DNA from 3 places in the Kitasatospora sp. NPDC032121 genome. Region 1 is predicted to be linked to each of the others. Evidence: predicted binding sites of a transcription regulator. Region 1 holds the regulator's gene; each other region holds the start of a gene.

Region 1 (3,256 bases):
GCCCCCCCCCCCCCCCCCACCCCTCCGCGGACGACTACCGGCCGTTGAAGGCGTCCTTCAGCCGGGAGAAGAGGCCCTGCTGGCCCGGTGCGAACTGGCCGGACGGGCGCTCCTCGCCGCGCAGCACCGCGAGGCGGCGCAGCAGCTCCTCCTGCTCGGCGTCGAGCTTGCTGGGCGTCTTCACCTCGACGTGCACTATCAGGTCGCCCCGGCCGCCGCCGCGCAGGTGGGTGATGCCCCGGCCGTGCAGCGGGATCGACTGGCCGGACTGGGTGCCGGGCCGGATGTCGACCTCCTCCAGGCCGTCCAGGGTCTGCAGCGGCACCTGGGTGCCGAGCGCGGCCGCCGTCATCGGGATGGTGACGGTGCAGTGCAGGTCGTCCCCGCGCCGCTGGAAGATGTTGTGGGTGGTCTCGGCGATCTCGACGTACAGGTCGCCGGCCGGGCCGCCGCCGGGGCCGACCTCGCCCTCGCCGGCCAGCTGGATCCGGGTGCCGTTGTCGACACCGGCCGGGATCTTGACGGTCAGGGTGCGGCGGGCCCGCACGCGGCCGTCGCCGGCGCACTCCGGGCACGGGGTCGGCACGACGGTGCCGAAGCCCTGGCACTGCGGGCAGGGGCGGGAGGTCATGACCTGGCCCAGGAAGGACCGGGTGACCTGGGAGACCTCGCCCTTGCCGCGGCACATGTCACAGGTCTGCGCCGAGGTGCCGGGGGCCGCGCCCTCGCCACTGCAGGTGGTGCAGGTGACGGCGGTGTCGACCTGGAGTTCCTTGGTGGTGCCGAAGGCGGCCTCCTCCAGGGTGATCTCCAGCCGGATCATGGCGTCCTGGCCGCGGCGGGTGCGCGAGCGCGGGCCGCGCTGGCCGGCCGCGGCGCCGAAGAAGGCGTCCATGATGTCGGAGAAGCCGAAGCCCGCCGCGCCGGCCCCGAAGCCGCCCGCACCGCCGCCGCCCGGGGACAGCGGGTCCCCGCCGAGGTCGTAGACCTGACGCTTCTGCGGGTCGGAGAGCACCTCGTAGGCGGCGTTGATCTCCTTGAACCGCTCCTGCGTCTTCGGGTCCGGGTTGACGTCCGGGTGCAGTTCGCGTGCCAGGCGCCGGAACGCCTTCTTGATCTCGTCCTGCCCCGCATCCCGTCGGACGCCGAGTACCGCGTAGTAGTCCGTGGCCACCAAATGCTCCGCTTGTTCCGCCTGTAGTAGTGCTGCGACTGGACGCCGCCGTCGGAGGCCCGACGGCGACCCTTGCTAGGACTCGGCCAGGATCTGGCCCACGTACCGCGCCACCGCTCGCACCGCCCCCATTGTGCCCGGGTAGTCCATCCGGGTCGGACCGATCACACCCAGTTTCGCCACGCTCTCGTCGCCCGAACCGTAGCCGACCGAAACGACCGAGGTGGAATTCAGCCCCTCGTAGGCGATCTCCCGCCCGATCCGGACCGTCATCCCGGCGTCCGCGGTCTCACCCAGGAGGCGGAGCAGGACGACCTGCTCCTCCAGGGCCTCCAGCACCGGCTGGATGGTGAGCGGGAAGTCGTGCCCGAAGCGGGTCAGGTTGGCCGTGCCGGCCAGCATGATCCGCTCCTCGTTCTGCTCGGCGAGCGTCTCGAACAGCGTCGCCAGGACCGTGCTGACGGTCGGCCGGTCGGCCTGCTCGAACTGCGCCGGCAGCTCCTCCAGCAGCCCCGGGACCTCCGGGAGGCGCCGGCCGGCGGCTCTCGCGTTGATCCGGGCCCGCAGGTCCGCCAGCACCGTCTCGCCGACCGGGCCCGGGCAGTCGACCATCCGCTGCTCGACCCGGCCGGTGTTGGTGATCAGCACCAGCATCACCTTGGCCGGGGCCAGCGCCACCAGCTCGATGTGCCGGACGGTGGAGCGCGTCAGCGACGGGTACTGCACCACCGCGACCTGCCGGGTGAGCTGGGCGAGCAGCCGCACGGTGCGGGCGACCACGTCGTCCAGGTCCACCGCGCCGTCCAGGAAGTGCCGGATGGCCCGGCGCTCGGGGGCGGTCATCGGCTTGATCTCGGCGAGCTTGTCGACGAAGAGGCGGTACCCCTTGTCGGTGGGGATGCGGCCGGCGCTGGTGTGCGGCTGGTGGATGTAGCCGTCCTCCTCCAGCGCCGCCATGTCGTTGCGGACGGTCGCCGGGGAGACCCCGAGGTTGTGCCGCTCCACCAGGGCCTTGGAGCCGACCGGCTCCTCGGTGCCCACGTAGTCCTGCACGATCGCGCGGAGCACCGCGAGCTTGCGTTCGTCCAGCTGGCGGACCTCACCGGCCATGGGGCACGCACCTCCGTCCTCGCACGTCGTCCGACCGTGTCCCTCGCTGCGGGCCGTTCCGGGGCCCTCGGTCTTGGCACTCTGAACGTACGAGTGCCAGAACCGTACCTGCCAGTGTACGGCCCGGGTCCTGTGGCAGGAACGGCCCGACCGGGGTGATCCTCCCCGCAGTTCCGGACACGGCCCGCGGGGCCCCGCCGGTTCGATCCTCCCGGCGCCGGAGTGGTGCCGGGAAGCCGTCCGGGTGGCAGCATCGAAAGCGACGGCGAACGGAGGAGCAAGCGATGTCGAGCTCGGGCCAGCACACCCGTTTCGCGCCCGACCGCGGCCTGACCAGCCGCATGGTCGCGACGATGTTCGTGATCGGGCTGCTGTACGTCGGTTTCACCGGCCTGCTGATCGCGCTGCTGCGCGGCGCCTGGCCACTGATCGTCCTGATCTCCGGCGGGCTGTTCGTGGCCCAGTTCTGGTTCAGCGACAAGATCACCGAGCGGGCGATGGGCGCCCACCAGGTGTCCCCGGAACAGTTCCCCCAGCTGCACGGCACCGTCGACCGGCTCTGCGCCCTCGCCGACATGCCCAAACCCCGGGTGGCGGTCGCCGACAGCGACATGCCGAACGCCTTCGCCACCGGCCGCAACCCGCAGAACGCGGTGGTCTGCGTGACCACCGGGCTGCTGCGCCGGCTGGAGCCGGAGGAACTGGAGGGCGTCCTCGCCCACGAGCTGTCGCACGTCGCCCACCGGGACGTCGCGGTGATGACGATCGCCGGCTTCCTCGGCGTCCTCGCCGGGGCGATGACCCGGATCGCCGTCTACGGCGGGTTCATGGGCGGCGGGCGCAACAACAACGACCAGAACGCGGCCATCCTGGCGCTGATCATCCCGCTGGTGTCGATCGTCGTCTACGCGATCAGCTTCCTGCTCACCCGGCTGCTGTCCCGCTACCGCGAACTGGCCGCGGACCGGGCCG
Region 2 (3,256 bases), on a different contig from region 1:
CGCCGTCTCCGAGGCCGGGATGACCGCCGTCATCCGCCCGACGCTGGACTCGTTCCGCGCCGCCGGCCTCGTGTCCGCCTGAACCACCCGCCCCCGCAAGGAGAAGTCATGAGCGCCAACGTCCGCATCCCCACCATCCTGCGCACCTACACCTCCGGCGCCGCCGAGGTGACCGCCGAGGGCGCCACCCTGGCCGAGGTCGTCGCCGACCTGGAGAAGAACCACGCGGGCATCTCGGCCCGCATCCTGGACGACACGGGCAAGCTGCGCCGCTTCGTGAACGTGTACGTGAACGACGACGACGTGCGCTTCGCCGAGGGCCTGGCGACCGGGATCGAGGACGGCGCCAGCATCTCGATCATCCCGGCGGTGGCCGGCGGCTGCTGAGCCCGCAAGAGAACCCGCGGTCGCCCGCGCGTACGGAATTCCGCTGTCCGTATGCGCGGGCGACCGCTCGCATTCCTGCGGGAATATTTCCGGGTCGAGTCGGAGTAGAGTGTCGCTCGGCTGGGAACAGGGTTTCCCTTTCGGCCCCGCAGTGCTCGTTCGGCCCCGCAGTGCTCGGCCCGGGGCGTCCGGCCGATGAGACCGGCCCGTGAAACATGTCAGGCAGATGTCAGAATTACCGCAGGCATTTGGGTAATTCGTCCGCTATGTCCGGCGTGAAATGCCGAGAACATCCCGATTCGGTCCGTCCTGTCCCTTGACGCCGTACCGGAATTACCGGTGGTTGGGCCTGTTGCAGAGGGCGTCGATCCGGATACATTCAGCGGCGGTCGACGCAATCACCCGCTCGTCGGAGGCCGCCTGGCGTCCTGTGCGGAGGGTTGCGGCGTGCACGGCTGCGCCCAGGGGGGGTTCCCCGGGCCGGCCTTCAACCAACCCGGGCCCGCGACCTGCGGGCGCGCGAAGGGCCAGCACAGCACTAGGGGAGTTCGGAATGGCTCAGGGCACCGTCAAGTGGTTCAACGCGGAGAAGGGCTACGGCTTCATCGCGGTCGACGGTGGTGCGGACGTCTTCGTCCACTACAGCGCGATCCAGATGGACGGCTACCGCACCCTCGAGGAGGGCCAGCGGGTCGAGTTCGAGATCTCCCAGGGACAGAAGGGCCCGCAGGCGGACATGGTCCGCGCGGCGGTCTGACCCCTTCCGGCTCCAGGAGCTCGGCGCGGCCCCACGGCTGGTGACCTCTCGCTTCTCGACGGGCCCGTGCGACGTGTGTCGCACGGGCCCGTCGGCGTTCCCGGGCGGCTCCCGCGGCGGCTCGCGGATTGCCGATTGGGCTTGCACTCGACCACCCGGAGTGCTAATCATTGGCGTTAGCACTCACAGTGTGAGAGTGACAGCGGACCGGGTCGGTGAGGCCCCCGGGAGCGGCAGGGGAATGGACCTCCGCGCACCAGGGCCGTCCGTCGCGGGCACCCCTTGGTCCGAGCAGTCGACCGTGTCCCGGAGGACCACTTCTGATGGCCAAGATCATCGCCTTTGATGAGGAAGCTCGCCGCGGCCTTGAGCGTGGCATGAACCAGCTCGCCGACGCAGTGAAGGTCACGCTCGGCCCCAAGGGTCGCAACGTCGTGCTGGAGAAGAAGTGGGGCGCCCCCACGATCACCAACGACGGTGTCTCCATCGCCAAGGAGATCGAGCTCGAGGACCCGTACGAGAAGATCGGTGCCGAGCTCGTCAAGGAGGTCGCCAAGAAGACGGACGACGTCGCGGGTGACGGCACCACCACCGCCACCGTGCTCGCCCAGGCCCTGGTTCGCGAGGGTCTGCGCAACGTCGCCGCCGGCGCCAACCCGATGGCCCTGAAGCGCGGCATCGAGAAGGCCGTCGCGGCCGTCTCCGACCAGCTGCTGGCCCAGGCCAAGGACGTGGAGACCAAGGAGCAGATCGCCTCCACCGCCTCCATCTCCGCCGCCGACACCCAGATCGGCGAGCTGATCGCCGAGGCCATGGACAAGGTCGGCAAGGAAGGCGTCATCACCGTCGAGGAGAGCAACACCTTCGGCCTGGAGCTCGAGCTCACCGAGGGCATGCGCTTCGACAAGGGCTACATCTCCGCCTACTTCGCCACCGACCTGGAGCGCATGGAGGCGACGTTCGAGGACCCGTACATCCTCATCGCCAACTCCAAGATCGGCTCGGTCAAGGACCTGCTCCCGCTGCTGGAGAAGGTCATGCAGAGCGGCAAGCCGCTGGTCATCATCGCCGAGGACGTCGAGGGCGAGGCCCTGTCGACCCTGGTCGTGAACAAGATCCGTGGCACCTTCAAGTCCGTCGCCGTCAAGGCCCCGGGCTTCGGTGACCGCCGCAAGGCCATGCTCGGCGACATCGCCATCCTCACCGGTGGCACCGTCATCTCCGAGGAGGTCGGCCTGAAGCTGGAGAGCGCCGGCATCGACCTGCTGGGCACCGCCCGCAAGGTGGTCATCACCAAGGACGAGACCACCATCGTCGACGGTGGCGGCGACAGCGAGCAGGTCGCGGGCCGCGTGAACCAGATCCGCGCCGAGATCGAGAACAGCGACTCGGACTACGACCGCGAGAAGCTCCAGGAGCGCCTCGCCAAGCTGGCCGGCGGCGTGGCCGTCATCAAGGCCGGCGCGGCCACCGAGGTGGAGCTCAAGGAGCGCAAGCACCGCATCGAGGACGCCGTCCGCAACGCCAAGGCCGCCGTCGAGGAGGGCATCGTCGCCGGTGGTGGCGTCGCCCTGCTGCAGGCCGGTGTCGCCTTCGACAAGCTGGAGCTGGACGGCGACGAGGCCACCGGTGCCAACATCGTCAAGGTCGCGCTGGAGGCCCCGATCAAGCAGATCGCGACCAACGCCGGCCTGGAGGGTGGCGTCGTGGTGGAGAAGGTGCGCAACCTCCCCGCCGGTCACGGCCTGAACGCCGCCACCAACGAGTACGTCGACCTGGTCGCCGAGGGCATCATCGACCCGGCCAAGGTCACCCGCTCCGCGCTGCAGAACGCCGCCTCCATCGCGGCGCTGTTCCTCACCACCGAGGCCGTCATCGCCGACAAGCCGGAGAAGGCCGCCGCGGCCGCCGGCGGCGGCATGCCGGGCGGTGACATGGACTTCTGATCCTGATCGCTCCGATCGGATCGGCTGGTTCCTCGTCCGTGTGGGCGGCTCCCTTCGGGGGGCCGCCCACACGGCGTTTCGGCGTTCGGGGGAGTTGAGGAGAGGATGGACGGATGGCTGCCGACGACATCGAGACCGCCCTGCACAACGCGCGGGCACTGATCCT
Region 3 (3,256 bases), on a different contig from region 1:
ACCGCTCGGCGGCCGCGGTCCGGTCCCCGGCCACCAGGCCGGCCCGACCCGGTATCTACCCCGGTCGACGCGCGAGAGGACGACTCTCGGCGCCGTCGGGGCTCCACCATGCCCTGCCGCGCTACCAGGCAGCAGGAAGGACCGACCGTGACGGCGCGCCGAACGGTCGACACCGCCGCGGACCACGCGGCCACCACCCCCGCAGCTCCGGCCCCCGCCCGTGTCGGGTACGGCGAGCTGCTGCGCACCCCCGGGGCCTGGACGTTCCTGTTCCCCGCCCTCGTCGCGCGGCTGCCGTACGCGATGCTCAGCATGGGCATCCTGCTGCTCGTCACCCGGACCCACGGTTCGTACGGCACCGCCGGTACGGTCACCGCGGTCGCCGCCGTCGCCCAGGCCCTGATCGGGCCGCAGACCGGGCGGCTCGCGGACCGCTACGGCCAGGCCGCGGTGCTCGTGCCGACCGTCCTGGTGCACGCGGTCTCGGTCGGCGTGCTGATCGCGCTGGCGCTCGGCCACGCGCCCGCCTGGAGCCTGTTCCTGGCCGCCGTCCCGGCCGGTGCGAGCGTGCCGCAGGTCGGCGCGATGGTCCGGGCCCGCTGGGTCGCCAGATTCACCGCGGACGGCGCCTCCGAGGCCTCCGCGGCCCGGGTGAGCACCGCGTTCGCGTTCGAGTCCGTGACGGACGAGTTCACCTTCGTGATCGGCCCGATCCTGGCCTCCGGCATCGCCGCCCTCGCCAACCCGGCCACCGCCCTGGTCGCAGAGGCCGGGCTGACCCTCGTCGGCGGCCTGGCCTTCGCCGCCCAGCGGCGTACCGCCCCGGCCCGGATCGTGCCCCAGCCCGGCACCAGGCACGCCTCGGCGCTCGCCTCCCCCGGCGTCCGGCTGCTGGCCGGGTCCATCCTCGGGGTCGGCGCGGTGTTCGGCGGCATGCAGGTGTCGGTGAACGCCTTCGCCGACTCGGTCGGACAGCACGACGCCGGCGGCACCGTGTACGGGATCTTCGCCGGCGGCTCGATGCTGGCCGGTGTGCTGTACGGCGTCGTCGCCTGGCGGCGACCGGTGCAGCAGCGGATGCTGATCAGCTACGCGCTGCTGGTGCTGGGCTGCTCGGTGCTGTGGGCGATGCCGAACCTGGTCGCGCTGACCGTCGCCGGGCTGGTCTGCGGGCTGGCCATCGCGCCGACCCTGATCAGCGGCTACACCCTGGTCGAGACGCTGGTCGCGGACGGGGCCAAGACGGAGGCCTTCACCTGGCTGACCGGCGCCATCGGGCTCGGCCTGGCCGTCGGCTCGATGGCGGCGGGCCGGCTGATCGACGGGCACGGGCCCTCGACCGGGTTCCTGGTGCCGGTGATCGGGGCGGGGCTGGGGCTGGTCGCGCTGTTCTCGCTGCGGCACCTGCTGGTGGCGCCGGGGGGCGTTCCGGCCGACGGTTCCGGCTCCGACTCGGGCTCCGGCTCGGGCTCCGGATCGGGCTCCGGCTCGACGGAGCGCGGTGGTGCCGGGCGGCTGGTGGGCGCGGCCAAGGGCTGAGCGGGCGGCGGTCCGGCGGCCGGACCCGGCCCATCTCACACCGGAGTCGCTGGACTGATCCCGCGGAATACCGCATCATTGACCATCGTTAGCACTCATCAGGCGAGAGTGCCAGGAGGAAGACAAGTGCCCACGTACCAGTACCAGTGCACCGAGTGCGGCAGCGGCCTGGAGGCGGTGCAGAAGTTCACCGACGAGGCGCTGACCACGTGCCCCGACTGCCAGGGACGGCTCCGCAAGGTCTTCTCGGCCGTGGGCGTCGTGTTCAAGGGCTCCGGCTTCTACCGGACCGACAGCCGCTCCTCCTCCAGCAGCTCGGTGGGCGCCGGGTCGTCGTCGACCTCTTCGACGGCGTCCAGCACGTCCACGACCCCCGCTTCGTCGTCGTCGGGCTCCGGCTCCTCGACCTCGTCCAGCCCGGCTCCGGCCGCGAGCTGATCTCGGCGCCGGGCACCGGCCCGGACGGCCCGCAGTCCTCGGAAAGGCCCGTCGACCCCGCTTCCGCGCGGGGTGGCGGGCCTTTCCGCATGCCTCCGCACGGGCATCCGGTCAAGCCGGACCGGCCCGCATCACTCTCGTGAGTGGACGAACTCGTCCACAGGGCCGAGTTGTCCACAGGCCTGGGGAAAGGACTTCCGGAGTTCGACGGAAACGCCCATCGTGTGGCTCGTCCGGTCCGCGAGGGGCCGGCCCGCCGACACCCGGAGGTGCGTCGATGACGACCGTGAGCTTCTCCCTTCCGCTGCCCGCCCCCGCCGTACCGCCCCGCCAGGAGCTGCCGAGCTTCCCGCCGATCCGGCGCGGGTGCGGCGGGTGGCACCGCTGGCGCAGCGCGGTGCGACGCCGGGCCGGGGTGCCCGCGCTGGCGCTGCTCGCGACGGCGGCGGCGCTGGCGCTGGGGCCCGCGCGGGCCGGCCTGCCGCCGCCGCACGGGGGCTCGCTGGGCCGGACGGGTTGTCAATCCGAGACTCTGGAAGATCACCCGTAACCGGAATGCGACTTCGTCGTTCGAGGCGGCATGAAGGGCTTCAAGGAATTCCTGCTGCGTGGAAATGTCGTCGAACTCGCCGTGGCCGTGGTCATCGGCGCGGCCTTCACCGCCATCATCAACGCCTTCGTCAAAGGCGTGATCAATCCGATCGTCGGCGTCTTCGGAACGAAGGACCTCGCGTCCTACAGTTCCTGCCTCAAGGGGCCCTGCGAGGTGAGCCCGACCGGCGAGGTCACGTCCGGGGTCCTCATCCTGTGGGGATCCGTGCTCAGCGCCGCGCTCCAGTTCCTGATCACCGCGACGGTCGTCTACTTCGTTCTGATCCTGCCCATGAACAAGCTGGCGGCCCACCGCAAGACCGCCGCTGAGAAGGCGGCGGAGGCCGAGCTCAAGGAGGTCCAGCTACTGACCGAGATCCGCGACGCGCTGGTCACGCCGCTGCGCTGACCGATGGGCGCGCGTCGCCCACGGTCCCGCTCCCCCGTCCCCCGATCCTCAGTCCCGCTCCCCCGTCCCCCGATCCTCAGTCTCGCTCCTCACTCAGTCCCCGTGGTGCGGCGGGCGCTGGCTCAGGTACCAGTCCAGCCCCCGCCCACCACTCTCCCCGGCCCCGGGGCGGTCGCCCCAGCCCGTGTCGGTGTCGTCCCCGGACTGCTGGTCGAACGGGTCGCGGAAGACCAGCCGGGCCTTGGCGGCCGAGGCCTTCCGAGGCTCCCGCGCCTGGTC

The links. Region 1 encodes HrcA, which represses chaperone genes, less so after heat shock. Its sites were predicted from a motif close to TTNGCACTCNGNNNNNCNGAGTGCNAA; they were not measured.
Region 2: groL (chaperonin GroEL) is a predicted target of HrcA. The motif match lies at 1,285-1,311, and genes of this name have one in related genera.
Region 3: ACZ5OX_RS35465 (FmdB family zinc ribbon protein) is a predicted target of HrcA. The motif match lies at 1,628-1,654, and genes of this name have one in related genera.

The regions. Positions count from the first base shown of each region.
Region 1 covers NZ_JBVILX010000001.1:1,056,361-1,059,616, forward strand. Annotated here, with positions in the region: gene dnaJ (molecular chaperone DnaJ) at 35-1,174, opposite strand; gene hrcA (heat-inducible transcriptional repressor HrcA) at 1,250-2,284, opposite strand; gene htpX (zinc metalloprotease HtpX) at 2,569-3,256, shown strand, end outside.
Region 2 covers NZ_JBVILX010000015.1:74,205-77,460, forward strand. Annotated here, with positions in the region: gene thrC (threonine synthase) at 1-82, shown strand, start outside; gene ACZ5OX_RS29415 (MoaD/ThiS family protein) at 109-387, shown strand; gene ACZ5OX_RS29420 (cold-shock protein) at 941-1,144, shown strand; gene groL (chaperonin GroEL) at 1,468-3,090, shown strand; gene ACZ5OX_RS29430 (hypothetical protein) at 3,204-3,256, shown strand, end outside.
Region 3 covers NZ_JBVILX010000024.1:35,663-38,918, reverse strand. Annotated here, with positions in the region: gene ACZ5OX_RS35470 (MFS transporter) at 148-1,539, shown strand; gene ACZ5OX_RS35465 (FmdB family zinc ribbon protein) at 1,666-1,977, shown strand; gene ACZ5OX_RS35460 (hypothetical protein) at 2,255-2,527, shown strand; gene mscL (large conductance mechanosensitive channel protein MscL) at 2,558-2,977, shown strand; gene ACZ5OX_RS35450 (hypothetical protein) at 3,071-3,256, opposite strand, start outside.